Regions from separate parts of the Pseudovibrio sp. W74 genome, predicted to be linked through region 1. Evidence: riboswitches for the same ligand, from Rfam matches in the RefSeq annotation. Region 1 holds a riboswitch; each other region holds the start of a gene.
The links. A riboswitch is a leader RNA that binds a small molecule or an ion and turns the genes downstream of it on or off. The one in region 1 is predicted to bind cobalamin.
Positions count from the first base shown of each region.

Region 2: another riboswitch for cobalamin. It lies ahead of PsW74_RS06060 (ABC transporter ATP-binding protein); the one in region 1 lies ahead of cobU (bifunctional adenosylcobinamide kinase/adenosylcobinamide-phosphate guanylyltransferase).
Region 3: another riboswitch for cobalamin. It lies ahead of PsW74_RS18050 (energy-coupling factor ABC transporter permease); the one in region 1 lies ahead of cobU (bifunctional adenosylcobinamide kinase/adenosylcobinamide-phosphate guanylyltransferase).
Region 4: another riboswitch for cobalamin. It lies ahead of PsW74_RS07955 (TonB-dependent receptor); the one in region 1 lies ahead of cobU (bifunctional adenosylcobinamide kinase/adenosylcobinamide-phosphate guanylyltransferase).

Region 1 is NZ_LMCJ01000006.1:24,034-31,495, reverse strand. Features, by position in the region: gene PsW74_RS05055 (hypothetical protein) at 1-368, opposite strand, end outside; tRNA gene PsW74_RS05050 (tRNA-Asn) at 1,081-1,155, opposite strand; tRNA gene PsW74_RS05045 (tRNA-Asn) at 1,195-1,269, opposite strand; tRNA gene PsW74_RS05040 (tRNA-Asn) at 1,309-1,383, opposite strand; cobalamin riboswitch at 1,644-1,853, shown strand; gene cobU (bifunctional adenosylcobinamide kinase/adenosylcobinamide-phosphate guanylyltransferase) at 1,989-2,549, shown strand; gene cobW (cobalamin biosynthesis protein CobW) at 2,546-3,670, shown strand; gene cobN (cobaltochelatase subunit CobN) at 3,670-7,425, shown strand; gene cobO (cob(I)yrinic acid a,c-diamide adenosyltransferase) at 7,428-7,462, shown strand, end outside.
Region 2 is NZ_LMCJ01000007.1:58,590-66,051, reverse strand. Features, by position in the region: gene PsW74_RS06070 (hypothetical protein) at 1-63, opposite strand, end outside; gene PsW74_RS06065 (RNA ligase family protein) at 883-1,509, shown strand; cobalamin riboswitch at 1,634-1,844, shown strand; gene PsW74_RS06060 (ABC transporter ATP-binding protein) at 2,188-2,970, shown strand; gene PsW74_RS06055 (ABC transporter substrate-binding protein) at 2,983-3,921, shown strand; gene PsW74_RS06050 (iron ABC transporter permease) at 3,924-4,979, shown strand; gene PsW74_RS06045 (class I SAM-dependent methyltransferase) at 5,237-5,944, shown strand; gene PsW74_RS06040 (DUF1499 domain-containing protein) at 6,120-6,587, opposite strand; gene PsW74_RS06035 (septation protein A) at 6,958-7,462, shown strand, end outside.
Region 3 is NZ_LMCJ01000024.1:85,942-93,403, forward strand. Features, by position in the region: gene PsW74_RS18040 (EAL domain-containing protein) at 1-2,898, opposite strand, end outside; gene PsW74_RS18045 (hypothetical protein) at 3,325-4,140, shown strand; cobalamin riboswitch at 4,497-4,708, shown strand; gene PsW74_RS18050 (energy-coupling factor ABC transporter permease) at 4,744-5,409, shown strand; gene ettA (energy-dependent translational throttle protein EttA) at 5,633-7,282, shown strand; gene PsW74_RS18060 (glycosyl hydrolase family 18 protein) at 7,349-7,462, opposite strand, start outside.
Region 4 is NZ_LMCJ01000008.1:373,325-380,786, forward strand. Features, by position in the region: gene PsW74_RS07940 (ABC transporter ATP-binding protein) at 1-339, opposite strand, end outside; gene PsW74_RS07945 (iron ABC transporter permease) at 339-1,337, opposite strand; gene PsW74_RS07950 (ABC transporter substrate-binding protein) at 1,334-2,206, opposite strand; gene PsW74_RS07955 (TonB-dependent receptor) at 2,304-4,118, opposite strand; cobalamin riboswitch at 4,294-4,507, opposite strand; gene PsW74_RS07960 (DMT family transporter) at 4,684-5,577, opposite strand; gene PsW74_RS07965 (formate--tetrahydrofolate ligase) at 5,910-7,462, shown strand, end outside.

The DNA.
Region 1 (7,462 bases):
GAATTGTAGATGACTTCGCCGTGGGTATCGATCAGCTCGACCCACAGGGTCTTGCGGCCCTCAATTTCCACCTCACCAACCCAGATGGACAAATCGCTCTCTAATGGATCGGCGTAGGGTGTTTTGGAGGGCGGAGCAACGGTGACGGCCAGATAGTCCTCTGGCATGGCGTAGGTGTTGCCATTATCGGATTTTTCGATGAGCTGAGGGCCGGATGTTGTGGCAGGCGAGGAGGCAGGTGGCGTTTCTGCGTGCGAAGGCGCAGCCAAAGCGAGTGGCGCAGCGATGCAGGCGGCAAGAAACCCTGATCTTGTGAGATGCAACTTGAAGGTTTGCGGCAGACCGCAGGATGGCAACAGACTACTCATTTATGGCTCCCTGACTTTTACGCAGCAACTTTCCCAGAGGGGGCGCCTTATTATGTGCACTTCACTAGTCATCACTTAGTAGTGATTATGATAATATGCACTAGATATATTAGAGGTATACGCATTTACTTAGAGTATCTATGCCATAATAATTGTATATAAATTATGTTTCGCGTATTTATACTTTCAGGTTATTTAAATGCTATTATGTAAAATTTTCATTGTGTTGATTTGCTATATGATTTGGATAGAACTGTGATGTAGATCGCAGTTTGTACATATGGCAAAAAAATCTAGTATTTTTCCGCATGAGCTAAGCTTTTGAAAGAACAGCGCTTCATTTCGGCCAATTTTTTGTGGGTGCCAAGGGCTGTCGGGCGGTATTTGAGCTCGTTGCTGATATGCACAGCTCTCCAGACTTATGAACTCCCTAAAAATTGAAGGAGCCAGAGCTGGGTCAGTGGGTGGCCATATGCAGGATCAGGGTGAGTTTTAGCGCAAAATGGAACGCCTCCGCTTTTGTGCGGAAGAGAGTTCTACCCAAATGGACTTTATGTCTTCGGCCAGCGGCACTTGATAGTGCTGCGCCTTCGCTTCGCGTGAACATGGTTTTCTACCCATCATTTTTCTTGTTTTCTGGATAGACGCACACGCACGTGTTTTGTGAAGAGAAGAGCTGTTTAAGAGGAAGGGGAGGATAAAGAGAAAAGTATGGCTCCCCGGGCCGGATTCGAACCAGCGACCAAGCGGTTAACAGCCGCTTGCTCTACCACTGAGCTACCGGGGATCATACTATGTTGCCATTGGCTTTGATCGATAAAAGAAGTGGCTCCCCGGGCCGGATTCGAACCAGCGACCAAGCGGTTAACAGCCGCTTGCTCTACCACTGAGCTACCGGGGATCACGATGATCTTGCCGTATGGCTGCAAACGAAAAAGGATGGCTCCCCGGGCCGGATTCGAACCAGCGACCAAGCGGTTAACAGCCGCTTGCTCTACCACTGAGCTACCGGGGATCATGACACCCTTGCGAGTTTGCCTCGCCGTTTGCGTGAGGAGGCTTTTACAGAGGCATGTTGTGTTTGCCAAGTCGTTTTTTGCGTATTTTTCGATTTGTGGACAGTTTCTCTATTTTTTTATTGAGATATCCAAGGGGGTTAGCCAGAAATCTCCAAAAACCGCGGATTTTGCGGGTTTGATTTTCCGGTGATGTTGGAATCCTCACAAAGACAATTGACAGGAGAGCTGATTGCGCCCCACACTTAAGGCCAGAACTCCAGTTTCTTTTTGTTCCGGCTCAGGCTTTGGAATGACAAGATTAAACGGGAATGCGGTTCCATATATTATGGAGACAAGCCGCAGCTGCCCCCGCAACTGTGAGCGGTGAGACCTTAGCGAAAATCCCACTGGCCTTTTAAGGGCTGGGAAGGGGCTATGGTCGGTTGAGCCGCAAGCCAGGAGACCGGCTGGAGATATGATTTGACATAGGACTGCTGTCGGGTGGACGGCGAGAGGTGCTCATGACGCATATTTTCCTGTCTCCGTGCGAGACAGTTGCTGTACTTTCATATTCTTTGATTGAAGCCCCGGCTTCTTTGCGCTTACTGACCAGCTAACCCAGATGGCTGAACAGAGAGGCGACCTTCGTGTTCGCCATTGCTTGGTTACGGGTGGAGCTCGTTCCGGGAAAAGCGCATATGCGGAAAAGCTGGTTATAAGCAGCGGGCGACGCCCGACTTATATCGCGACAGGCCAGGCCTTTGACGGTGAAATGGAGGAGCGTATCGCGCATCATAAGATGCAGCGGGGCGACCTTTGGGACACTGTTGAGGAGCCGCTGGAGCTTGTGCGCGTGCTGGAAACGCATGCCAGCAACGATCGTGCGATCCTCGTTGATTGCCTGACACTTTGGCTTTCCAACCTTATGCACGGGTCGCGGGACTGGACCGTGGAGCTTGAACGGCTTGAGGCGGTTCTTAGCTCTTTGCCGTGCCCTGTCGTGTTTGTTGGCAATGAAGTGGGCATGGGCATTGTGCCTGAAAACGCCATGGCCCGCGCCTTTCGAGATGAAGCTGGCCGCCTGAACCAGCGTATCGCCGACCTCTGCCATTTTGTGATGTTTGTGGCTGCTGGGCAGCCTTTGCAGCTGAAGCCTGCTGTTTTACCGGAGATTTCCCTATGACTGTTTCTTTTGCTGCACCTTCTAAAAAAATCCCTGCTGTCATTATCACTGGTTTTCTGGGTGCCGGAAAAACCACGCTGGTACGCAACCTGCTGATGAAGGCACAGAACAAGCGCATTGCGCTGATCGTCAATGAATTCGGCGAGATGGGTTTTGATGGCTCACTGGTGAATGGCTGTGCTGACCCGGACTGTTCTGCTGATGAAGTGGTGGAGCTGGCCAACGGCTGCATTTGCTGCACGGTAGCTGATGATTTTCTGCCGACCATGGAGATGCTTCTGGAGCGCGAGCAGGTGCCGGATGTGGTTGTGATTGAAACCTCTGGCCTTGCCTTGCCACAGCCGTTGGTGCGTGCGTTCAACTGGCCTTCTGTCAAGCCACGTGTGACCGTTGACAGTGTGGTGACCGTGGTAGACGCACCGGCTGTTGCCGCTGGCAAAGTAGCCTGCGATGAAGAGGCTGTTGCTGCGCAGCGGGCGGCGGATGATGCGCTGGACCATGAAAGCCCGGTGGAAGAGCTGTTTGCGGATCAGCTGACCTGTGCTGACCTTGTTGTGCTTTCCAAAGCGGACCTTTTGAGCGAGGCAGAGCTGGCGGCGGTGAAGCAGACGATCCGTGGCCGTGTTCGCGATGGGGTTGAGATTGTTTCTGCCTCTCATGGCGAGCTGGCGCTGGATGTTTTGCTTGGGCGGGATGCTGGTGCAGAAGATGATATGGACTTGCGCCTTTCTCACCATGAAGCGCAGCATGCTCAGGACCAGGACCAGGACCAGGACCAGGACCAGGACCACGACCACGACCACGACCACCATCATCACGATCATTCTCATGATGATTTTGAGAGTTTTGTACTGCCAACCCGCCGGTTCGTCTCAATTGATGAGGTGAAGGCTCAGGTGGGAGCGGCCATGAAGGTTTCTGGTGTGTTGCGCATTAAGGGCAGTGTGGTGGTTGAGGGCAAAACCGCGCCGGTGCTAGTGCAGGCGGTTGGGCCGCGTGTGGAGGCCTGGTTTGCGGCTGGCAGTGAAAGCCACTCCAAACTTGTTGTGATCGGCCTTGCGGGGCTGGACAAGCACAGTGTGCAGGCTGCGCTGAGTGAATTTGAGTTGGTTCAGGCCTGATGCACGTACTTGTCGGGCAATCACGCCGATTGGATGATGGAGAAGAGGCCGTCGACCTTGAGCAGGCGCCTGCGGATGTTGTGTTTTTAAGCGCAGCAGACACAGAGCTTGCCGGGCTTGCGGCGGCGCATGCCCAGCATGAGGGCTACTCTCTTCGTCTTGCCAGTTTTCTGGCGCTGTCGCATCCGTACTCTGTTGATCTTTATGTTGAGCAGACCATTCAGGACTCCAAGCTTGTTGTGGTGCGCCTTTTGGGCGGTGTTGAATACTGGCGTTACGGCGTTGAGCGGCTGGAAGCAGCTGCCCGCGCTGACGGGGTGAAGCTGGTTCTGCTGCCCGGTGATGACAAGTGGGACGAAGAGCTGGCGATGCGCTCCACCGTGCCTTTGTCAGTTGCGCAGATGTTGTGGCGCTATCTGATTGAGGGCGGGGCGGAGAACTTTTCTAACGCTTTGCTATATGCCGCGCAGATTACTGAGTTGCCTGTTGAGACACCATCGGAGCCAATGGCGTTGCCGCGGGCCGGGCTGGTGCTGCAAGGGCATTCGCTTCCTTCCTTAGATGATGTGCGGGCGAGCTGGAAAGACCCAAGCCGTCCGGTCGCGGCCATTGTGTTTTATCGGGCATTGTACCAGAGCGGTGCGATTGAGCCAGTGCAGGCATTATGCCATGCGCTTGAGGCACAGGGGATAAACCCGCTGGTGCTTTATGTGGCGAGCCTGAAAACTGCGGAATGCGCTGGTGTTGTTTCCAGCGTGTTTGAGCAGTGCCCGCCAGACGTGATTTTGAATGCCACAGCCTTTGCTTTGTCGAGTGCAGGTGCTGTTCATTCCGGCACGGTGTTGGACAACTCAGGTGCATGTGTTCTGCAGATCGTTTTGTCATCTTCCTCGGAAGAAGGGTGGGCGGAGAGCGATCAGGGCTTATCCCCGCGCGACCTTGCCATGCATGTGGTGCTTCCTGAAATTGATGGTCGTCTTTTGACGCGGGCGATCTCGTTTAAGGAGGAAGGTGGGCGTGATGTCAGGACCCAATGTTCGCTTGTTCGCTTTGTACCAAAACCGGACCGGATTGAGTTTGTGGCAGCGCTGGCGGCCAATTGGGCGGGTTTGAGACACAAAAACGCAAATCAACGCAAAATTGGCATAGTGCTCGCAAACTATCCCAACAAGGATGGGCGTATAGCAAACGGGGTTGGGCTGGATACACCTGCCTCTTGCGCGCACCTTCTTTGCGCCATGAAAACAGAAGGTTATGGAGTTGTAGAGAATGCGCCGAAATCTTCTGAGGCGTTGATAGAGGACCTGCTGGCAGGCCCCACCAACGCACTTAGCAACGCAAACCAACGCAAAGGCGGGGAAGTGTTTGCGCTTGCTCGCTATAAGCAGTTGTTTTCTCAGCTGCCTTTGGCTGTGCGTGAGGGGATTGAGGAACGCTGGGGTGCGCCGGAGGACGATCCGCATATTGTGGACGGCTCTTTCCAGCTGGCGCTTAAGACTTACGGCAATATCACTGTCGGCATTCAGCCCGCACGCGGCTATAACATTGATCCTAAAGAGACTTATCACGATCCGGCACTTGTTCCGCCGCATCATTACCTTGCCTGGTACATGTGGCTGCGCGACAGCTTTGAGGCGGACGCACTTATCCACCTTGGCAAGCACGGCAATCTGGAATGGCTCCCCGGAAAAGCACTCGCCTTATCAGAGGCTTGCTATCCGGAAGCCGTGATTGGACCTGTGCCTAATATCTATCCTTTCATCGTCAACGACCCCGGAGAGGGATCGCAGGCGAAACGGCGGTTATCCTCGGTGATCATTGATCATCTTACCCCTCCGCTGGCCCGCGCTGAGAGCCACGGCTCTGCGCTGGAGCTGGAGGCGTTGCTGGATGAGTATTACATCGCCGCAGGGGTGGACCATCGCCGCCTGAAAGCGCTTGGAAAAGAGATACTTGGCGTTGCTGCGCGTGAAGGTATGGACAAAGACATCGGCCTCACATCGCAGATGGATGAGGACACGCGTTTGGCACGGCTCGATGCCTACTTGTGTGACCTGAAAGAGGTACAAATCCGCGATGGGTTGCACATTCTTGGGCAGTCGCCAACAGGAGAGCAACGGGCCGAATTGCTGGTGGCTTTGCTGCGCGTGCCGCGTGGTGAAAAGCCTCACGAGAACAGTCTGTTACGCGCACTTGCTGAGGATTTGAATCTGGTGGAGTTTGATCCACTGGATTGTGCCTTTGAGCAGGCGTGGACTGGTGAACGGCCTGTGTTTTTGCAGGAGCTTGTTGACGCGCCGTGGCGCAGCTGCGGGGATACAGTTGAGCGGCTGGAAGCGCTGGCGCTGGCGTATGTTTCTGGTGAGCGGGTGGTTCCGGCTGGATTTACAGCGACTTGCGCCGTGTTGGAGGCGCTGGAGCAAGACATCGCGCGCTCAGTTGATGCCTCTGGCGCTGCTGAGGTGGACGGGGTGTTATCCTCCTTGGCCGGACGGTTTGTCCCCCCCGGACCATCGGGTGCGCCGTCGCGTGGTCGCCCTGATGTGCTGCCGACCGGGCGTAACTTTTATTCTGTTGACGTTCGCTCCGTTCCTACAAAGGTCGCCTGGAAGCTTGGTGAGAGAAGCGCTAGCGCGTTGATTATGCGGCACTTTCAGGAGCACGGCGAGTGGCTGCAAAGCATCGCCATGAGCTGCTGGGGAACCGCAAATATGCGCACCGGCGGGGATGATATCGCACAGGCGCTGGCCTTGATTGGGGCTCGTCCGGTCTGGGAAGACACCTCTGGCCGCGTGACAGGTTTTGAAATTGTTCCGCTTTCCGAGCTTCAACGCCCTCGCGTTGACGTAACCCTCAGAATTTCCGGCTTTTTTCGCGATGCGTTCCCACAACTCATACATTTGTTTGACGCTGCCGTTGCTGCGATTTGCGATCTTGATGAGCCTGATGATGCCAATCCTCTGGCGGCTCGGTACCAAACTGAGCTTGGGGGATTACTTGCGAAAGGTGTTGAAGAAGGACAAGCGCGCAAGCGGTCTTCCACCCGGATTTTTGGTAGTAAACCAGGGGCTTACGGCGCTGGCCTGCAGGCGCTGATTGACGAGAAGCTGTGGGATAAACGCGCGGATTTTGCGGAGAGTTTCCTGGAATGGGGCGGCTATGCCTATGGCCGTTCGCAAGAAGGCGAGCAAGCCAGAGACGATCTGGTCACCCGGCTCACCCATGCTGATGCAGTGGTTCACAATCAGGACAACAGAGAGCACGATCTCCTTGATTCTGATGACTATTATCAGTTTGAGGGCGGTTTGGCCGCAACTGTTGAAACGCTCAAAGGCGATGCTCCGCACGTCTACCACAACGACCATTCGCGCCCTGAACGCCCTGTCATTCGCACGCTTTCTGAGGAAATCGGGCGGGTTGTCAGAGGAAGAGCTGCCAATCCAAAATGGATCGCAGGTGTGATGCGCCACGGGTATAAAGGTGCTTTTGAGATGGCGGCCACGGTCGACTATCTCTTTGCTTTTGGGGCGACGACCAATGCAGTCTCTAACCATCATTTTGATCAGCTCTATGATGCATATCTTTATGATGATGAGGTGCGGGACTTTATTGCAGAGAAGAATTCTGCAGCGCTTTTGGAAATGACAGAGCGATTTTTAGAGATCATTCAAAGAGATATGTGGGTGCCGAAACGAAACAGCGCCTTTGAGGACTTAATGGAGCTGCGACGCGCGCTCATGGGTGGAGGGGAATAAGAATGGTTACCAAGGCTGACATGAGTGAAGAAGATCT
Region 2 (7,462 bases), on a different contig from region 1:
GACTTCGTCAATTTCATTTTGGAAAGTATTTGTGGTGCCACAGGCACATGCGGAGTCGATCATTCTCAATCCCTCTGTAAGTAGGGTGTTGAACAACCGCGCGACAACAAGGCTTTCGACGGCCCGCTGGCGAGCGGGAGGTTCGAAACCTGCAAACAGACAGGCGAGTTTATTCCCCTCCGAAGAAGGTATTGTATTCACCGCCCTCCCGCTCATAGCAATAGATTTGCGCGCTACCTATAAAGCAGGCACAAAAAATCCGCTAGTCGACGGGAGCGGTAACCGCTGTTTGGAGAGGTTTCGAAGCCTCACAGATGAATGTGGAATGAAAACCAGCGGTTGTCAAATTGACAGTTTTTACAAGGTTGTGGATGACGTGGTTTGCGAGGTGTTTGTGTCGTGGCTTATGCCTGAGCATGTCGCTCTGGATCCCGGATCTGCGCTGTGCTTGTCCGGGAAGACGAGGGTGGAGTGAGAACTCTTTGGCGAGCGGGAGGCTAGAAACCTGCAAACAGACAGGCGAGTTTATTCCCCTCGAAAGGGTATTCTATTCACCACCCTCCCGCCCATAACAAAGGACTTGTGCGCTTCATGCATGAGGATGGGATGAGGCAATTACTCTGTCAAACTGGTAGTTTTGACAGGGACATGGATGGCGGGGGTTAGCAAGGTGTTTGTGTCGTGGCTTATGCCTAAGCGTATTGCTCTGGATCCCGGATCTGCGCTGCGCTTGTCCGGGAAGACGGAGGGTGGTTGTGGTTGCTCGTTAAAGCTTGTAATCACCACCCGATAAGAAGAAGGGGCGGTGTCCTGGCTCAATGAGCATAGGAATTATAATCGGAGTTCCCTTATTCGCTTTGAAGATAAGGAGCTGCGGGATCGATGAAGAAGTATGGCCGCACCTATCACTTACCCAGCTCTCCCGGTGTAATGAGCGATGACAAGATCCTGCGGGATTTGGCGGCTCTGGAAAGCGCGGCAGAAGTCGTCTTTACCGAGAAGATGGACGGCGAGAACACGACTATCCTGCAGAGTGGATGCCATGCGCGTAGCCCTGACAGTGGGTATCATCCATCACGTGATTGGATGAAAGCTTTTGCGGCAGGTATTTCGCCGTGTCTTGCTGAGGATGAGCGGATCGTCGGTGAGTATCTGTTTGCCCGTCATTCCGTCGCTTATGACAGGTTGCCTACTTACTTTCTAGGTTTTGCATGGATTGTTGGCGGCATCACACAGAGTTGGGATGCGACGCTGGACCGTTTCTCAGAGCTGGGCATTGCTCCTGTTCCGGTGTTGCACAGGGGCGTTTTCACTCAAGCAAGCGTTGACAGAGTGCTGAACGGGCTCAACCTGAGCAAGCAGGAGGGCTTTGTCGTGCGAACCAGTGAGGCATTCCAAGAGCCTGACATGACGACACATATGGCCAAGTATGTGCGGGCAGATCACGTACAGAGTGACACCCACTGGATGCATAGTGAGATTATCAAGAACGGGTTGCGAAAGAGCTAGGAGCAAATGAGCTCGTGGCTCTAAGTCCCGCATCTAGTGCGGGGTGACTTTGGTGTGGTGATAGCTGCTATCAACAGCACCTCAGGTCTATTCTCGAAAGCGCTTGCAATTGAGGTCTGCAAAATTCAGTATGCGGGCCTATGGTTTCTGAGGTGCGAAAGGCCTCGGGATTAAAAGGGAACACGGTGAAGTGTAGCCAACAGGCGCTAATTCCGTGACTGCCCCCGCAACTGTAAGCGGCGAGCGACGCCAAGCATGCCACTGGAGAAATCCGGGAAGGCTGGCTGAACACAGACCCGCGAGTCAGGAGACCTGCCATTATGTTTCACTTCAACCCGGGCGGGGCGTCCCGGAGGAGGCCATAATGGTTGCATTGGCGCAAGCCTCTCACATATCCGGTTTCTGTTTGCCCCTGCCGTTGCGCGGAGGGCGTTATGTTACCTGTTTCCTCAAGACTTAAACTTTATCCCGGATCGTTTTGCGAACCGCTGATAGTCGACGCGCGCGTGCGCTTGACTTTTGCCTCAGGATTCGACAATCAATGTAACGTTATAACGTTACATTTATGATGTGTAGCGTTTCACTCAGGTGGGTTGGTACAATGCTGGATCCTGTTTCTCATCATTTAGGCACCTTCGGCTGGTTGATTGGGGCTGAGCTGCGCAAGGGTGCTTTGGCATGAGCGCGGCTTTTGTTTCTGTTCGCGATGTTTCGTGGGCACCTGATCGTAAGAGTTCGTTGGTTTTGCAGCCATTGAGTTTTGAGCTGGCTGCGGGCCAAGTGCTTGGCGTGGTTGGCGCGAACGGAGCTGGCAAGTCTACGTTGTTGCGGCTGCTCTATCGGTTCAACAAGCCGATGAGCGGGCAGATTTGCGTTGGTGGTGATGACATCTGGTCCCTCTCCGCCAAAGTGACGGCGCAGCGGGTGGCGGCGGTGTTGCAAGAGCAGCCAACGGACTTTGCGCTGAAGGTGCGTGAGATCGTGGAGCTGGGGCGCACACCGTATCGCAGCGGTCTGGCGGCATCTGGCGAGCGCGACCGGCAGGTGGTGGACCGTGCTATCCGCGCTTTGCAGCTGGACGGGTTGGCCGGGCGGTTGTTTGGCACGCTTTCTGGCGGGGAACGACAGCGGGTGATGGTGGCGCGGGCGTTAGCGCAAGAGCCAGAGCTGCTCATTCTGGATGAGCCGACCAACCATCTCGACATTCGCCATCAGCTGGAAATTCTGAAGCTCATTGAAGAGCTGGATCTGACGATCATCACCAGTTTGCATGACCTGAACATGGCGGCGCAGGTGTGTGACCAGATCCTGTTGCTGGACCACGGGCAGATGCTTGGCTTTGGGGCGCCGGAGCAAATCCTCTCCCCCGCTTTGGTTTCCAAGGCTTTTCAGGTGCGTACGACACGCGATCAGCTGATGGACCGACAACACTCTCTTCTGACATTCGATCTTCATTCTTAAGGGTATTTTTTCATGAAAAAACTTGGTTTGGCGCTGGCTGTGGCGCTGCTTTCCTCTTCTGCTGCGCTGGCAGAGGTTTCCGTCAAGAGCTGTAACCGCACCGTCACATTTGATGGTGTTCCGCAACGGGCCATTTCCAACGACTCCAATCTCACCGAGATGATGCTGGCGTTGGAATTGCAGGACAACATGGCGGGTTACACTGGCATTTCTGGCTGGAAAACGCTGGATGCTGAATTGACAGACCAGGTGGCTGTATTGCCGGAGCTTGCTCCCAAATACCCAAGCAAAGAAGTGTTGATTGGGGCTGATGCAGACTTTTTTTTTGCCGGATGGAATTACGGCATGAAGGTTGGCGGCCCAGTTACGCCGGAAACTTTGGCACCGTTCGGGATCAAGGTTTATGAGCTGACCGAGAGCTGCATCCATATTGGCGAGAAGCCAAAGGTTTCCATGGATGACATGTACAATGATCTTTTGAACCTTGGCCGCATCTTTGATGTTGAAGAGCGGGCGGAAGCGTTGGTGCAGGCTTATCGCGAAGACCTTGCGCAGTTCAAAGCTGGCTTGAAGGCTGCTGACACACCTCTGCGTGTGTTTGTTTATGACGGAGGTGAAGATTCTCCGTTCACTGCTGGTCGTTATGGGATGCCAACCGCGCTGATTGAGGCTGCTGGCGGCACCAACGTGACGGATACATTGGATAAGAGCTGGGTGCGCGTGAACTGGGAGGCTGTGGTTGAGACCAACCCGGAAGTGATCGTGATTATCAACTACGGCGAAGTGACTGCTGCACAGAAGCGTGAGTTCATGCTCAACAACCCCGCCTTTGCGGATATGGATGCGGTGAAGAATGACCGGTTCGTGACGCTGGAATATGCTGAAGCAACTCCGGGCCCACGGAACATCAAGGCGATCAAGAAACTCGCAACCGCATTCTGGGGTAACTAACAATGAGCGAAGGAACCGGCGTTGTTGTAGCCTCCAAAGAGGGCTCTTCTCATCATTTGCTGCAGATTTGCTGCGTGGGATTGGCTGCGCTGGTTCTTTCTGTTTGCCTTGCGGTCTCCGTTGGGGCGGTTTCCATTTCCATGGAGACTGTATGGGGTGTTCTTGCCAACAAACTGGTGCCGGGGACGATTGAGCCGAGCTGGTCGCTGGGGCGGGAGAGCATTCTCTGGGAAATCCGCCTGCCCCGTGCGCTGCTGGCGATTATGGTGGGGGCCGGGCTTTCCATCGTGGGAGCTTGCCTTCAATCCGTCACCCGCAACCCGCTGGCGGACCCGCACCTAATCGGCATTTCAGCTGGTGGTGCGTTTGGTGCTGTGCTGGCTCTGCTGCATACGGGGTTGTTTTTGGGGATGCTCACCGTGCCATTGCTGGCGTTTTTGGGTGCTCTTGGGGCGACACTTATTGTGATTGGGGTGGCGAAGTTTACGAGTGCGACCAGTGCAGATCGGCTGGTGCTGACCGGTGTGGCGGTGAGCTTTGTGCTGATGGCAGGCGCGAACATTCTCATCTTCCTGGCAGACCCGCGGGCAACGCACAGTGTGGTTTACTGGATGTTGGGTGGGTTAGGTCTGGCGCAGTGGGGACACCTTATCTATCCGTTGGTGGTGCTGGTCCTTTGCGGGGTCTGGCTGTGGCTGCGGGCCGGGCACTTCAACGCCATGACCATTGGCGATGAGACAGCGACCACGCTTGGCATCTCCGTTGGTGCATTCCGGCTGGAGACCTTTGTCATTGGGGCTCTGATTACCGGTGTTATGGTCGCGTTCTCGGGTATGATCGGGTTTGTTGGGCTTATGGTGCCTCATATTGTGCGGTTGTTTGTGGGCGGTGATTATCGGCGCCTGATCCCGGTCTCAGCATTGTTCGGGGCAATCTTTTTGCTGCTCGCGGATGTGGCGGCGCGGACACTGATGAAGCCGGAGGACACGCCGATTGGCATTATCACCGGGCTTGTTGGCGGGGTCTTCTTTATCTGGTTATTGAGAGAAAAGCGGTAGGTCTGCCGCTTTTCAAGCACTCCGGCATCTCGTAGTTGCTGTGATATGAGCTTGAGCTTGCCGTCACCACGACACAGTTTTTTCGCGTTAGACTCATACAAGGCCCATCTGGCAGCATGGCAGAAACACGGATTTTGAAAGGTATTTACTTTTATTCCGGTTGGTTTCGGCTGCTTTTAATTATGGTTTTGTCGCATATTCCTAGGCGTTGATCAGAGGTCTTGTTCGGGAACATGTGTTTGATGCGGAGTACGTGAATGACATCTCGGTTGTATAGCGATTTTGCCGAGCAGTATGATGAGGCCATTCAGGAGAACATCTACAACGCTCTTTTAGAGCGCCCCACCCTGCTTGGCATGCTGCCACCGCTGCAAGGGCTGAAGGTGCTGGATCTTGGGTGCGGCCCCGGCGTGTATGCGCAGTTTCTCTATGATCACGGAGCTGATGTAACCTGCATTGATGAATCCGAGCAGATGCTGAAGCTGGTGAAAGAGAAGCTGGACGACAACGTAAAGTGCTACACCTCTGACCTGTCTAATGGGTTGCCGGAGAAACTGGAAGGCACGTTTGATATCGTGATCTGTCCGTTGATGATCCATTACGTCGAGGACCTGAACAAGCTTTTCAGAGACATCGGGAACGTGTTGAAGCCGGGTGGTTACTTCGTGTTCTCAACCCATCATCCGCTGGTGGATGCACAGTGCTCTCCAAGCGGTAGTTATCTGCGTCAGGAACATGTGACGGAGGAATGGAACACCATTGGTATGCCGGTGAAGGTGAGTTTTTATCGCCGCCCACTCTCCATGCTGTTTGGGTGGCTCTCAGCTGCCGGAATGTGTGTTGTGGACCTGCGCGAAGGGATGCCAGCTGCCGAGATGAAGGAAAAATCTCCAATCCACTATGAGAAGCTGCAGAAGAACCCGAGCTTCATCTTTTTCAAATGCCAGAGCCACTGCAGCAAGTAGGCTGCCTCCTGGCCCGCTTCAGACTCACTGGCTACTTACAGTTTTGTGAGTCTCAATGTTTCTGCGGTTTATCTCCCGCAGAGTCAGTGCGCTGTATGAAGTCGGGTAGATTCATGAGTCATTTCAAGGGGATATTGACTCTGCGAAACTCACAGGTGTGTTAGTTGCCTCTGAGTCAATTCTCAACATCGGTGAATGTGGAATAAATGCTTCTGAAACGCTCGTAGCGAGCCTTGTTGGCGCCCATATCGCTGTAGCCAACGCGGGATTGAGAGCGGTAGTGCACGACGCCTGCTTCTTCATCGATCCAGAGCTCCACATCGTCGTTGTAACCCATGCTTGAGCTTGTGAAGACGGCGTGGAGGTATGATCCTTCCACCTTGCTGATCTTGTTCTTGCCCATCTCCTGCAAGGTGTTGGTGAGAGCTGCCTGTGTGATCTCAAAGGAGGAGAGCATGGGCAAAGGCTCCACACGGCGGGCTGTGTCTTCTGTTTGAGAAGAGACGGCATTGGGGGAGTTGGGCAGAGCCGCAAACTGACCATCTTGCACGCCAACATAATCCGGCACTCTGGAGTTTTGCCAAATAAGTTTTGCAGTGACGCCAACCACAAGCGCGACCAGAAGAATTGCAATAACAGCCATTTTAGAAAGACCTTTGAATATCATCGTTCCCGAATTTCCCACTTGCACAAAGCATAACTCATTCAGAGGTTGCGGGCGAAATGAATTTCTAGTGTTTGAGAGTGCGACACAATCTGTTGGCATCTCTTACAGGTTTGCGTGAGGGGTAGGAGTGAGGTCTGAAATTTAACTTCCACTCCAAACCAAGTAGTTCACGCTTCTTCACTGCAAGATGAACGCATAATTAAGGCTGTAGCCCCTCAAAACGGCTATATTGGTGCCATAAAACTTGACGATTTTGCAATTTCGCTCTTAATTGCCCTTTTAATAGCAAAATTGCTGCTTAAATCTCTCAGGTCGGGAGAAAAGCAACAAAAGGAAGCCTTTGCAGATGAATTCAGAACGCTCTACGCAGACAACTGAGCGCCAAGACGTTTCGCCACTTTTGAAACTGGCCCTTGAGCTCGGTCCATTGGGCGTTTTCTTCATCGCCAACTCCAGAGGCGCACAGCTTGCCGAGATGTTTCCTGCATTGGGTGCTCTTGGTCAGCCGATCTTTATTGCAACTGCTGCCTTTATGGTGGCAATCACCATCTCCCTCACCGTGTCCTATATCCTCACCCGTCATCTGCCCGTGATGCCGGTGGTGTCTGGTGTTGTAGTGCTCGTGTTTGGCGCACTGACGCTGTATTTGCAGGATGATCTGTTCATCAAACTCAAGCCGACCATTGTGAACACCCTGTTCGGTTCGATTTTGCTGGGTGGGCTGTTTTTCGGTAAATCTCTGCTGGGCTATGTGTTTGACAGCGCCTTTAAGCTGGATGCGGAAGGCTGGCGCAAGCTGACTATGCGCTGGGGTGTGTTCTTCTTTGTGCTGGCGCTGATCAATGAGTTTG
Region 3 (7,462 bases), on a different contig from region 1:
TTCCGGTGTCTGAGTTACACCGCTGACAAAGCTGCGGTCGATCTTCAGACGATCAAACGGGAAGCGGCGCAGATAGCTGAGGGAAGAGTAGCCGGTACCGAAGTCATCAAGCGCGATGGTGATGCCTAACTCTTTGAGTTGTCTCAAGGTATTGAGCGCGCGGCGGTCGTCGTGGATCAACACACTCTCGGTGATTTCCAGCTCCAGACGCTCCGGAGATAGCCCACTTCGCGCCAATGCACCTTCAACTTCCTGTATGAGGTACTCATCACAGAACTGCACTGGACTGAGATTCACCCCCACACGATACCGCTCCGGCCATTGAGAAGCTTGCGCACAGGCTTCATTCAGAACCCAGCGGCCAATCGGAATGATCAGACCACTTTCCTCCGCAACCGGGATGAAGTTGTTCGGTCCAATTTGGCCTTTTTCCGGATGGTTCCAACGCAGAAGAGCCTCGAAGCCGACAATGGAACGGGTGTCAGAGCGTGCCTGCGGTTGGAAGTGAAGCTGAAGTTCCTCATTTTCCAATGCGTTACGCAGGTCGCCTTCCATTGTTCTTCTCAGCAGGATGGCCTCTTCCATCTTGTCCTCGAAGAATGCGAAGGTGTTTCGGCCAGCTTCTTTAGCCTCATAAAGCGCGATATCCGCCTTGGACATCAGCTCATCCGGGTCCGTCCCATGGTCTGGAATCAGCGCGATGCCAATGCTGGCGCTCGTTCTGACCGTGATGTTGTTGCCAACATGGATCGGCTTTGACAGGACCTCTAGTATTTTGTTGGTCAGCAGACCGACTTCAGCCGTTGTCTTCAGATTGACCTGAATGATCGCAAACTCATCCCCGCCGAGACGGGCGACTGTGTCGTGATGGGTGACGCATGCATTGAGGCGGCGAGCCACTGTCTGGATGAGTTTGTCACCAATTGGGTGGCCATATAAGTCGTTGATATCTTTGAAGCGATCCAGATCCAGCAGCATGACTGCGGAGATCGTTTGTTCTGCGTTTGCCTGGTTTTTGATTGCTTTTTGGAAGCGCTCGCGGAAGTAAGTGCGGTTCGGCAGGCCGGTCAACATGTCATGCTGAGCGAGGTGGAGAATGCGCGCTTCGTCTTCTTTCTGCTTACGCATATCACGTACAGCTGAGACACGAAGGTTCTCGTCTGCCACTTCCATCAAGCGACCACGAACTTCAATCGGAATACGCTCTCCAGACTTGCTTAAAAGCATGACTTCGTTCGGGGTTGGCTCATTGGCCAGAATGCTCTCACGCGCTTTTTCGCGGAAGTCTGGCGCGACATGAGACAGCAAACTGGTCCCGCGCATCTCACCTGCCTGATAGTCCAGCAGCTCGTAGAGCACGTGGTTACATTCCACGATAATACCGTCTGTCGAGATGGCCAGGCCTTCGAATGCACCTTCTGCAAATGTGGCGAGTTTGCTGAGTTCTTCCTGCTGCTTACTGTTTGATGTTTCGCTGATTTTCCGCCGTTTCTCGTCGCTCTGAAGCTTGTCGAGGAACGTGTTGAAGAGCGAAGCGAGGCGTTCTTGTGAGTCACTGTCCCGTACCGGCAAGCGCTCATCCAGCTTGGCGTCATGCCAAACCAACTTACCGATCAGATTCTCCATCTGGCTGATGGTGCTGACAATCGGCGTTTCATTCAGATCAATTTCGTCGGCTTTGCGGAACTGCTTTGCAAATTTGAAGGCCGTAAACAGGATTAGACCTGACAAGAAGGCCCAAAGGATGGTCAGTAAAGCTCCAACTGCCTGAAGTATAAGGTTATCCAGACTGAACCCAGCCAGCGCATGGTCTGCTGGTAGTGCGGTTGTGAAGCCGAAAAGGCCAATGAGAGAGCCAATGCCAAGGCTGGTGTAGTAAATGATGACTTTGTGGGTCTTTGACCTTGCATAGATAATGCGGGCGACTGCTATAGAAGCAGCTGAGGCCGTCAGAGCAATAAGTGCGACGCCTGCAACCGTCAGATGCTGGGCATTTCCGAGAACGGAGGACAAGCCGCCGATCATGCTCAGCAAAATGGTTGGGTACATGACCTTGCGCGGTGCGAAGAAGCCGAGGGCGACTCCCAATAGTACCGAGACGCCAGTTGCGACAAGGACGTTGAAGATTGCGCTGCCCAGCTCTCCTGAGTAAATGCTTGTGTTACCGACAGAAAAGCCAATGCCGCCAACGGCCATCAGCGCCGCGCCTGCTTTGATCTGCAGCACATTGTAGTTTTGTGTGTTGTGCAGAATGTACTCAGGTAACGCTGGTGAGTTTCTTAGTCCGGTCACTAACATGCCGGAAAAGGCTACGAAGGTTGCGAGCAATGTGACTACGGTACCGCCGCCAATCTGCTCGAAACCAACTGACAGCACGGTGTTTTGGCTAATCGGATGAAGCAATAACCCTTGGACACCCTTCAGGTAGGCAGGGTAGATGACCCCGCCGATTGAGAGTGCGAGAATGATCGTCGCACGCAGTGTCAGCTGATGCGATAGAGGCAGATAAGCCAGAACTGCGATCATCGCTGCCATTGCTGCGTGGATTGCAGCAGCGTGGATGTCCCCCTGTGGTCTGAACTCCACTTGAGACTGCCAGAGGATCAATTGTGCCGTTACATCAGGCAAGTTCAGCGTTGTGTCGATGAGCAGGCATGCTGCTGAACTGATGGCGATGAGGAGAAGGGCACGGTTGAAAAAACGGGTCGCCCGCATACGCTCCTGAACAAACAAGCTGGAATAGACAATTAGTATTCCAAGAACACCAAGCGCGAACAATCCAACAGACAATATGGTCCATAGGTTCTGCTGCTGAGTGAGCAGTTCAGCTTGATTGAGCTGATTGTGCAGGCCACCTGTCGCAGGATCGAAAATCGACGCATACGATGACGCTGACATGAAGTGTATCGATAAACCAATTAAAACGAAAAGGAGCAATACAGGAAGTAAGAGGGCTCGAAAATGCATTTGGGTACCCCAGGAAATTCCTCGGCATAATTGTTTGAAATTATTGCACATTTATTAAGAATTCTAGGGATGAACCGGGTTTAATTCTAAAAAGTATCGAAAAGTGCGGTGCATATGACGTTTATCTGACACTTCCAAAGCAAATTTATGAAAATTGTAAGTAAATGTTTCGTTTAGTGAAATTCTTTATATACGTGAATACTCGTATTTATCTTCAAGTTGAGAGGAAAGAGGGACGGGCTGTCAATTATGATTCTCTTCTCTTTTCACGACAGCATTTAGTTCATTTTTTATGGGCAATTGATGTGCATTGTAGTTCACCATCTTGCTGAAACAACTTTCAGGTGGTCTTGAACGATGCAGTGGTCCAGCTTGTTTTTATACTCAGCGGTTTCGGTTTTGCAGCCAACTGGTGGTGAGCGAGATAACATCTTGCCGAGTTGGAGCTCAACCACAGCGCGCCATGGTATCGTAGAAAGCATTGAGCGTATGGCTCGGGCTGGGAGCCCTGAATATGTGAAACTCGATGACCGTGTTGCTGTTTTGGTTGGCGATGGGGCTTTATGGAGCGACGCTCTGGCTGGCGCGGACAATGAAGTGACGCCACCTGAAGCTGGCGACAGTTTTGGAAGCTTTGCTGTTTATTCTGAGAGTGTACGTGCTCATCTGTCATTACGCGGGCCAAAGGCTGTTGGTGCAACGTATAGAGAGTTCGCTTTTCAGCCTCTGAAAGAGCTGGTGGGCTTTTTAAAAGAGCATCACTTTCAGATTTGGGTTTTAAGCTTTGGAGACCATGAAGTAGACCGCACAATGGCGGAGTTGAATTACGGACTTCCGAGATTTCGGGTTATCGAGGTTACTCCCCACGCAGCGCCGATGTCTTCTACCGACCTTGCCCGAACTATCTGGGAGAGGATAGGAACAGCACCCCAGATTTTTCTTGGACGATCTCACAGTGATCTTGGCTTGCTGAAGCTTGCTGGAAAAGGTGAGGGGGTGCTTAAAATCCAAATTTCTGCCAGCCAAAATGCTTCCACTCAGACACCGGATTCAACTCCCGATGATTCTGGAGAGCAGCAGAACTCCTGGAGCTTTGTGGTTTCTCCTGAGGAGCATTGGCTAAGGAAATATTCGTGGCAGGCACCTTCGGAGAGAACTTATAGCAAGAACTAATAGAAAATACTGAGACTTTCGTTGCAAGCTGCACGAGATATATTTGATCTATTCTAGTTTTAATCGATTGAAAATCTGAGTGCTTTTGTAATGTTGAATAATATCCGATGTTTCTGAGGTAATTTTATTTATTTTGATGAAGATCAATGAAGAGGTGGGGCACTCTGATATTTCTAAATACAGCTTCGGCTGGCACTCGGATGGGGGAGTGTCAACTTTCTTAAAGGCGTGTACCAACGGGTACACGCCTCTTTTTTTGCCTGCAGCTCTGGCGGGTTACAAGGGCCGTTGCATCCCTCTGATTGTTGCTTATCCCAACTGCCTCTTATTTCTAGTTGTGTCTTCTCTTGTAATTTAGGATATTCCCGCTGTTGGGTTCTGTAGAAGCCAAGCTTCTTGGATGAAAAGGGAATGCGGTAGGGATGACCAAAGATGGGCCTGAACCGCAGCTGCCCCCGCAACTGTTACGTGGTGCGTTCTTCATAAAAGCCACTGGAGATGATCTCTGGGAAGGCGGAGGACGCAAAAGCCATAAGCCAGGAAACCTGCCCGACACGACATAAACTCATGACCGCACGGAGGGTGCGAAGAGGAGCATATTAAATGCATATTGAACCGGGTTACGTTTCCGCCGCCAAGGTTATTGCTGCCAATGCAGGTGCCGTTGGCGTTATTGTCTGGGGCTGCAAAGAGCAGATTTCAGAATTCCTGAAAGAGCCGTTCACACCGCTGAAAACGCTATTGGCTGCGGTTTTCTTCTCCATTTTCATGCAGAGCTTCCATATGTCTGTTGGAGCATCGGAACTTCACTTCGTTGGTGCGATGGCGATGTATCTGACGCTCGGGTTTACCCCTGTTCTGCTTGGGTTTGCCATTGGCTTGCTGTTTCAGGCGCTCGCCTTTGATCCGCAGGACATGTACCACCTTGGCGTCAACAGCTTGTCTTTGATGTTGCCGCTGATTGCTGTTCATTACCTGAGTGGCCGTGAGCTGTTTTCGAAGGAACTGACCAAGCGTGTGAGCTTTGCGCAGATTCTGAAGTTAGATGCGATGTATTATGCTGGCGTGACCGGCATGGTTGGCTTCTGGTTGATGATTGGGGAAGTTGCCACGCCGTTTACGGCATGGGCGCAGTTTGCCCTGTCTTATCTGGTAATTGTTGCGTGTGAACCATTGGTCACCTTCATTGCAGTGAAGGGGCTCAAGGCCGTTGAAGACAATGCGATTGTTCGGAACCTGACAGTGGTTCCGCAGCTGAAGCTGGCGTAAATTTTTACGAGCTTGTTTGTTATTGGGGCGGCAGAGTAAACCTGCTGCCCTTTTTCTTGCGTGGAAGTGACCAGGTGTTGTCGTGAAATTCTCCGTTTGAGGAGAAAAAGCGACGGATTTGATCATCGCTGAAGTGTTATGGATTGCCCCTTGGCGCTGCTTCCACTATGAGTGCTCTCCAGAGATTTCATTGTTTACACAGATCAGGAGATGCAGGCAGTCCATGGCGCGCCAGTTCATCTATCACATGCACGGGGTCTCCAAGGCCTACGGTGCAAAAAAAGTACTCGACAATATTCACCTGTCTTTCTACCCGGATGCGAAAATCGGTATCCTTGGTCCAAACGGTGCAGGTAAGTCTACTCTTTTGAAGATCATGGCTGGTCTTGATAAAGAGTACACCGGTGAAGCATGGGCTGCAGAAGGTGCCAAAGTTGGCTACCTGCCGCAGGAACCAAAGCTGAATGAGGACAAGACCGTCCTTGAAAACGTGATGGAAGGTGTTGCGCACAAGCAGGCTCTTCTGGATCGTTATAACGAACTGATGATGAACTACTCAGATGAGACAGCCGATGAAGGCGCTCAGCTGCAGGACATCATTGATGCGCAGGATCTGTGGAATCTGGAAAGCCAGGTTGAGATGGCAATGGAAGCGCTTCGCTGCCCTCCATCCGACTCTCCTGTAAATAACCTTTCTGGTGGTGAGCGTCGCCGTATCGCGTTGTGTCAGCTGCTCTTGTCTGAGCCTGACCTGATGCTGCTTGACGAACCAACCAACCACCTTGACGCTGAGACCGTGCACTGGTTGGAACGCCATCTGCGTGAGTTCAAGGGTTCAGTGCTGATCATTACCCACGATCGCTACTTCCTTGACAACGTGACTGGCTGGATTCTGGAGCTCGACCGCGGTCAGGGCATTCCTTATGAAGGCAACTACTCCACTTACCTTGGTCAGAAAACCAAGCGTATGGAGCAGGAAGGCCGTGAGAACATGGCTCGTTCCCGCGCTATCAAGCGTGAGCAGGAATGGATGGGCATGACGCCGAAGGGCCGTCAGACCAAGTCAAAAGCCCGTATCAATGCTTATGATGCGCTGTTGACTGCTCAAGAAGAGCGTATGCCTTCTATTGAGCAGATCCTGATCCCTGTTGGTGAGCGTCTGGGTAACAATGTTATCGACGTTCAAGGGGTTTCCAAAGGCTTTGGCGATCGTTTGTTGATTGATGATCTGACCTTCAAACTGCCACGTGGTGGTATTGTTGGTATCATCGGTCCAAACGGTGCTGGTAAGTCAACACTCTTCAAGATGTTGTCCGGTCAGGAAAAACCAGACAGCGGTGAAGTGGTTGTGAGTGACCGTGTGCACCTTGGTTATGTGGATCAGTCCCGTGATAAACTGGATGACAGCAAGACCGTTTGGGAAGAGATTTCCGAAGGTGCTGAAGTGATCTATCTCGATAAGAAAGAGATCAACTCACGCGCTTACTGCTCCTCCTTCAACTTCAAGGGTGCTGGACAGCAGGCGAAAGTTGGCGACCTTTCCGGTGGTCAGCGTAACCGCGTGCATCTTGCCAAGGTTTTGAAGTCAGGCGCAAACGTTCTTCTGCTCGATGAGCCGACCAACGATCTTGACACCGAAACACTTGCAGCTCTGGAAGATGCGCTTGAGAACTATGCTGGTTGTGCCGTGGTTATCTCGCACGATCGTATGTTCCTTGACCGTCTTGCAACGCACATGCTGGCCTTTGAAGGTGATAGCCACGTTGAGTGGTTTGAAGGTAACTTTGAAGACTACGAAAAAGACAAGGTTCGCCGCCTGGGTGCACACGCTGCAGACCCAAGCCGCATCAAGTACAAGCCACTTACTCGCTAAGTCTAGCTTGCTTATTGATTTTGAGGACGGCGGAGCAGTGATGCTCCGTCGTTTATTATTATTGTTTTACTTTTTGTCTTTCAGATCCAGTGCATCTGCAACAGTTGAGATCCATTCTGTTGCAAGATCAGGGCTTTCGGGTGATTTTGCAAACTGCCAACCCATTGCGCCTCCAAACTC
Region 4 (7,462 bases), on a different contig from region 1:
CTTGTGTTTGAGCGTCCGCACGGAGCCACCAATAGCTTCACAACCCAAAGCCAAAATGCGTTCTACAGACAAATCCCACGCCACGTCACGCTCCTGCGCCATGTAAGCAACATGCTTGGAGAGTTGCTTGGCAGAGATGCTTTTGAGGAGCTGGTTGTCGTAGCTGATCTCTCCATAAGACGGGATTAATCCGACCATGGCTTTCATCAGTGTGGATTTGCCTGAGCCATTGGGGCCGATCAACCCGACGATCTCACCTTTACCAATCTCCAGATTGATTGAGGACAGGATGTTTTTGGGACCGTAGTTGACGGAAAGGTCTTTGAGTTGAAGCAGCATCAGATCAAAGCCCTGCGTTGTTTGATGATCAGCCAAAGGAAGAACGGCGCACCGACAATTGCCGTCAGCACTCCGAGCTTAAGGTTTGATTGTGGGCCGAACAGTTTCACTGTGATGTCTGCAAGCGTGAGCAGGCAAGCCCCTGCAATGGCACTTGGCAGCAGTAGGCGCTGAGGTTCTCCGCCCACCATTTTACGCAGCAGATGAGGGACGATGAGGCCGATGAAACCGATTGTTCCAGTCACAGCTGTCACAGCACCAACACTGGCCGCTGTTCCCACAATGGCGCAAAAACGCAGATGGGGCAGAGACACGCCCATGGTATGAGCAGTTTCCTCACCCAGAGACAACGCATTGAGGCCTTTGCCTGTGATGAGCAAGAGGCTCCAGCCGATCACGATGAACGGCGCAATGATGTAAAGATGTTGCATAGACCGGTCATTTAACGAGCCAAGCATCCAGAACACGATTTCCATAGCTGCAAACGGGTTAGGCGACAGATTGAGTGCCAATGACGTGAGCGCAGTCGCGATACTTGAGATCGCAACGCCTGCAAGGATCAGTGTCAGCGTCTGCCCTCGCCCGCCCGCCAGCATGGGCAACAAAACTGCTGCAATCGCTGCGCCGAGCAGTGCAAACGCTGGCAGTGCGAAGGGCATAGTGATTGTCAGCCCAGTGTAAATAGCAATGACTGCGCCCAGACTTGCGGAGGAGCTGACGCCGATCAAACCAGGTTCCGCCAAGGGATTGCGCAGGAGGCCCTGCAATACAGCACCGGACAGGCCTAGCGTTGCGCCGGTGATCAAGCCCAGAAGGGCGCGCGGCACGCGGATTTCCCAAAAGACGATAGAAACGGGCGTTTTTTCTGCGGCGAATGCTGCTTTAATCAGCTGCATGAATGTCAAATCAGCAGCGCCGATCATGAGCGAGGTCACAAACAGAATAGCTGCGATCAGGCACAGAACCGTGATCAACGGAGCATCCGGATGCTTGGTCATTCGGCTTGCGCTCCTAGTTTGGTGGCTTGTTTGGCTAGTTTACCAATAGCTTGCGTCACAAACGGCAGGCCACAAATGGTGTACTTGTCTTCGACCATGACACGACCACTGTTGCCGAGCGTGCGCTTCAAGGCTGGGTGAGCGAGGAGTTCAAAAGCCAATGCAGGTTTATCTGAGAACTGAGTGCCCTCAACAAGCAGCTGCGGGGCTTCAAGGATCAGCAGTTCCAAGGGCAGCTTGCTCGTGCCCTTCAAACCCAGATTATTGGCAATGTTCTGCAGGCCAGCGGTGGTGATCAGCTCATTAACGAGACTGCCATCTCCCGCCGTGTATCCATTGGCGTAGTAGACCCCTGCCCGCGCTCGTTCAGCTGGCTGAGCATCGATTAGCTGCCGGATTTCAAAGGTGAACTGCTGTGCGAGTGCCTCAGCTTGTTGTTCACGTCCCAATATCTTACCGAGACGCCGTAGCTCTTTGGCGATGTCTGAGATGGTACGAACGGGCGGCACCTGAACCACCGTGATTCCGAGACCGCGCAGCATCTGGACTGTGGTTTGGTTTGTGTATGTCCCCGCGATCACCAGATCCGGGTTCATCAGATAGATTTCTTCTGCCCCACCGAAGTTGACCGGATAGGCCTTTGCCTCTTCACTCATGACGGAGAGCGTTGGGTCAGACGCTAGTTTGGAGACTGATACAAGTTGCTCTTTGCCTGCCAGCAGCATGGAAAACTGGTCGGTGCACAGGTTCATGGAGACAACTCGCCGGGGTGCCTCCGCCTCGCTCTGGTCCGCGCGTACAACAGCAGGACTGATTGCCAGAGCCATCAGAAACGCCATTTGCATGATCTTTTTGATCTTATTTCGCATTTCGACCTTTTGAGAGGCATACAGACATGGGAAGACAGCCCGAGCAGAGCCATCCCCTGCAAGATGCCGCTCAGCTTTCACCGAGCGGCATACTTAATCAGAAACTGGCAGTAAGACCAGCGTAAACGGAAAGACCCGGTGTCTGATAGTCTTTGATCCGCTCATAATCCTGATCCAGCAAGTTTTCACCACGGACATGGAACGTCAGATTCTCGGTGTACTGATAAGCAGCTTTTGCATTGACCAGAACGAAGTCGTCGAGCTCACCGTCATCTTCGATTCCGGAGACGTAACTGGTATTGAGATTGAGGGTCAGCACATCAACAGGCTTGTAAGTCGCGCCTACATTCACGTCATGCAGAGGGACACGCACCAAGCGTTTTTTGTCTGGTCCAACAGCCCATGTGTAAGTGTAGGCAGCATTGAAGCTCAGATTGTCGAGAACATCCCAGTTAGCAGACAGCTCCGCACCTTGGCTTCGGGACATGCCGTTGATCTGTACGTACTGATTTACTCTATATTTGATAAGGTCTTCAGTAAGTATGTGGAAATAAGTAGCGCCAAACCGGAGTTTTCCGTCGAAGAACTCCTGATCGACGCCAGCATCAAAGCTCACGCTTGTCTCTGGCTTCAGATCTGGATTAGGGCCCCATTTGCCAAAAAGCTCATTCAAGGCAGGCGCACGGAAGCCATTGCCAATGCTTGAGCGGAAACGAGTCCCCTCGATAATCTGGTAGGACGTTGTAGCGCGACCAGACCAGTATGTTCCGAAACGAGAATGATGATCCAGACGTGATGAAAGAGAAAGGCTTAGCTCATCTGATGGGTCGACCATAGCTTCAACAAAACCCCCAAAGATCCGACTACTTCCGTATTCTGCGTAGTCCTCATGCATCCAATCACCACCAAAGTTCAGCGTGATTTCGTCTGTTACATCGAAGGTATTGAGGACATCAAACTTGTAGCGATCGCCTTTGTAAGTCCCTGGATTGTCACCGTAATACTTGCGCGTTGTATCGACTAACTGGAATGAGGCGTCAGTTGTCATCCTATCATCTAACCACGCAAAATTAGCACCTAGCTTGCCTATATACTGGCGGTAGTCCTGTTCATTACGTGCATCAGGGTTATTATATCCATCAAACTCGCTGTGACCATCCGTACCGCGAGCAACAAAATATAGGTTCAGAGCCTCTGTGACATCGACTGAACCTTTTGCAGAAAAGGTCAGGTTCTCATAACCATCTTCATCTGCTGTGTCACTTTTTGGGGTTTGCGCGCTAAACCCATCAGTATGGTAGCGCTGCACATTTACTGCGATATCTGCTGTTTCAGTCGCCGCCTGAAATCCATAGGCAGCATTGACGGTTCCGTAGCTGCCGCCCTCGATGGCCGAATTATGCTTCACGGTGCCCGGCGCAGCGCGTTTGGTGATGATATTGATAACACCCCCCACCGCTTGGCCACCATATAATGCACTGTGCGAGCCTTTTAAGATTTCAATACGCTCAACATCATCAAGTAGGACATGCTCAAGGCGAGCTTCAACTTGCGTACCAGACGGGTCAGCAATATCGACACCATCCAGCAAAATCTTCGTGTAATAACCACTCATTCCACGAATGCGCAAAGCACTTGTTTTACCCGCTCCGCCGTTTTGCGAGAACGAGATACCCGGCAACTTTGTCAGGTATTCAGAGACAAACATAGCGCCGTCGTTCTTTAGGTCTTCTTCGGTGACAACGTGGGTAGTGGAGCCGACTTTGCCAGCTTCGGTTTCCGTTCTGTTGGCGATGACGATGATTTCGTCAAGCTCGGTCTCGTTTGCGGAGGAGATTAGAGTTGAGCTGAGGAGAGCTGAGAGAGCTACGCCGGATTTGAGGGTAGCTGCGATCCAAGATGTGTTACGCACGAGTTTGGTCCATCATTCACAGCATCCATGACGGATGCCATGCTGTTGATTGCATTGTGCGTCTTTGAAGAAACTTGGTTCTAACCTTTTGAAGTAAAGTCAGATTCATTACCGCTCAGACGCACTGTGAATGTCACCTGAACGGAATACCGCCCCATAGCACGCCCCGTGCCGTGGGTGAGTGACTGCATCTGGCAGGTCTCCTGGCTTGCGCGTCCTTACTGTTGCTCCGCCTTCCCAACACTGCTTTAAACAGCTGCGTCAGTGGCATGTGTGAGCAACAACTCTACGCTTACAGTTGCGGGGGCAGCCACGGCTTTTCCAATTGGACCGTGTTCCCTTTTCATTTTTATCTAATCGACAAAAATACCAAATGCCCGGCTATTGATCAGATTTCATGGGCTTTCGTCAACTGGCTGAATAGCGAACTTGATAAAATTCGACCAATTGCCTGCAAAACTCACAGAAATTGCTGATGCGGCCACGCTACCAGATCTTGCGATGCGGCCACTTAAGGTCGCACCTGCTTGTGGTGCTTAGGCGGCATCATTGCCTTATCATCTGTTTAGCTCATGAAAATCAAAGCACAGCCGAGAATGACGAGGAGTGCACCAATCCATGCCCCAATGGCAGGAAACTCTTTGGTTTGCCACCACAGAACAGGCAGCATCATCGCTGGGGTGGTTGCAGACAGGGTAGAAACAATGCCAACCTCTCCGCCACTCAGCGCATAGAGGATCAACGTCATGCCGATACCCATGCCAAGCATGCCGGACAAAGAGGCCAGTGCGACAATCTCTTTGTTGATTGGGTTCGCCAGTCTGAATGGACGGCCCGGCAGGTAAAAGAGCACCAGCAAACCAAAGGCTGCAATGGTGCAGCGCATAAGCGAGATGGCGACGGGATCTGCTCCACTTTCCATAACGGGACGAATGATGATTGACCCGACTGATTGGGAAAGTGCGGCCAACGTGCCAAAGAGGACACCAATGGCAACAGGTCCCTTAATCGCCTCCCATTTATGAAGCTGGTCTTTGCGCTTTCCAAACGCAATGGCGAGGATAACGCCTACCAGAACGAATGAGATACCAACAAGTGCCTGAAATGACAGTTCCTCTGACAGAAATAGCCAACCGAGAAGCGCTGACATGGGTGCGTTCATGGAAAACAGGATGGCTGTGCGGCGCGGCCCCATACGATTGAGCGTGAGGAACAACAAAGTGTCCCCCATGAAGATGCCGACAAAGCCAGAGAGAAAGATGAGAGAAGCGTGGCTTGAATCAACCGTATTCCATGTGCCTGTTGCAATGACATAGATACCCAGAAACACCACAACAAACCACATACGCACACAGTTGAAGCCAATGGCTCCAAGGTGTGCTGCAGGCTTTGCTGAAATGAGACCACCAATAGCCCAGGTGGCAGCGGCACCGAGCGCGGCAACTTCAAATAAAAACATGGGGTGACCTAACCGACGAAACTACGGCACGGCGCAGTTTGTTTATAAAAGCCAACCAGCTCTACTGCTCTTGGATTTGCCGCGCAAGCGCAGTCTGGTGAATTTTAGAACAGACCAACAGCTATTCAGGTAATAATATTTCACATCTCAGCAAAAACACAGATGAGCACCGTTAACTAAGTTAGTTTCAAGTGCCCTACCTCAATCTTGAACTTTGCAGGTGCATTCGGTAGAGATTCTACGTAGAGATTACATTGCTGTTCCTGCCTGATTTGCGTTTTTGACGCTCTCTCCGGCTCATTTGATTACACGTTCTAATCTGGAGATTTTCCATGAAAGATATTGAAATTGCCCGTGCAGCAGACATGAAACCCATTGCGCGCATCGCTCAAAATCTGAAGATCCCGGAGGACGCTCTTGAACCTTATGGCCGATTTAAAGCCAAGGTTAATCTGGATGAGATGCCAGAACTGAACAGCAATCCATATGGTAAACTCATACTTGTGACAGCTGTTTCCCCAACACCAGCGGGAGAAGGCAAGACCACAACAACTGTGGGCCTGGGCGACGCGCTCAATCGCATCGGGCTGAAAACAACCATCTGCTTGCGTGAACCCTCGTTAGGCCCTTGCTTTGGCATGAAGGGTGGAGCTGCGGGTGGCGGTTACGCGCAGGTGGTGCCTATGGAGGATATCAACCTCCATTTCACAGGTGATCTGCATGCAATCACTGCTGCACATAACCTGCTTTCTGCGATGATCGACAACCACATCTATTGGGGCAATGCAGAGAATATTGACCAGCGCCGGATTGTCTGGCGCCGGGTGGTCGATATCAATGACCGCTCATTGCGCTCCATTACCACTGGCCTTGGCGGTGTCAGCAACGGGTTCCCGAGCGAGTCTGGTTATGACATCACCGTGGCTTCTGAAGTGATGGCCGTACTTTGCCTTGCTGAAAGCCTGCAGGATCTTCAGGAGCGTTTAGGCCGCCTGTTGATTGGGTATCGCAAAGATAAGACACCGATTTACTGCCGGGACCTGAAAGCCGATGGCGCGATGACTGCGCTGCTTAAAGACGCCTTCCGACCTAATCTGGTTCAGACACTTGAGAACAACCCTGCCTTTATCCATGGCGGTCCGTTTGCCAATATCGCCCATGGCTGTAACTCAGTGATTGCGACAAAGACCGCGCTGCGTCTTTCTGATTATGTGGTGACGGAAGCTGGTTTTGGTGCTGACCTTGGCGCTGAAAAGTTCTTCAACATCAAATGCCGTCAAGCTGGTTTGACACCAAATGCCGTTGTTGTTGTGGCAACGGTTCGCGCACTCAAGATGCATGGTGGTGTTGCCAAGAATGATCTGACAGTAGAGAACATCCCCGCACTTGAAAAAGGCATGAGCAATCTGGAACGACACGTCAAAAACTGTAAGCGCTATGGCGTTCCTGTGATTGTGGCGATCAATCGGTACGGCCCTGATACAGACCAGGAAATTGACGTGATCATGTCGCGGATGGAGAAGCTCGGCGTTAAAGCCGTGCCCTGCACACATTGGGCCAATGGCTCAGCAGGCACTGAAGAGCTGGCGACATCTGTCTCTGAGATCCTCCAGACAACACAGTCAGAGTTCAAACATCTTTATGAAGATGATCTGGCTCTTTGGAAGAAAATACGTCGGATTTGCAAAAAGATTTATGGTGCTTCAAAGGTCACCTGTGAGCAGGCTGTCAAAGATCAACTCAAGTCCTATGAAGAACAAGGATACGGTCACCTTTCGGTATGTATGGCTAAGACCCCGTATTCCTTCTCGACCGATCCAGCCTTGCTTGGCGCGCCATCAGACTACAGCATCCATGTACGTGCGGTTCGACTTTCCGCAGGGGC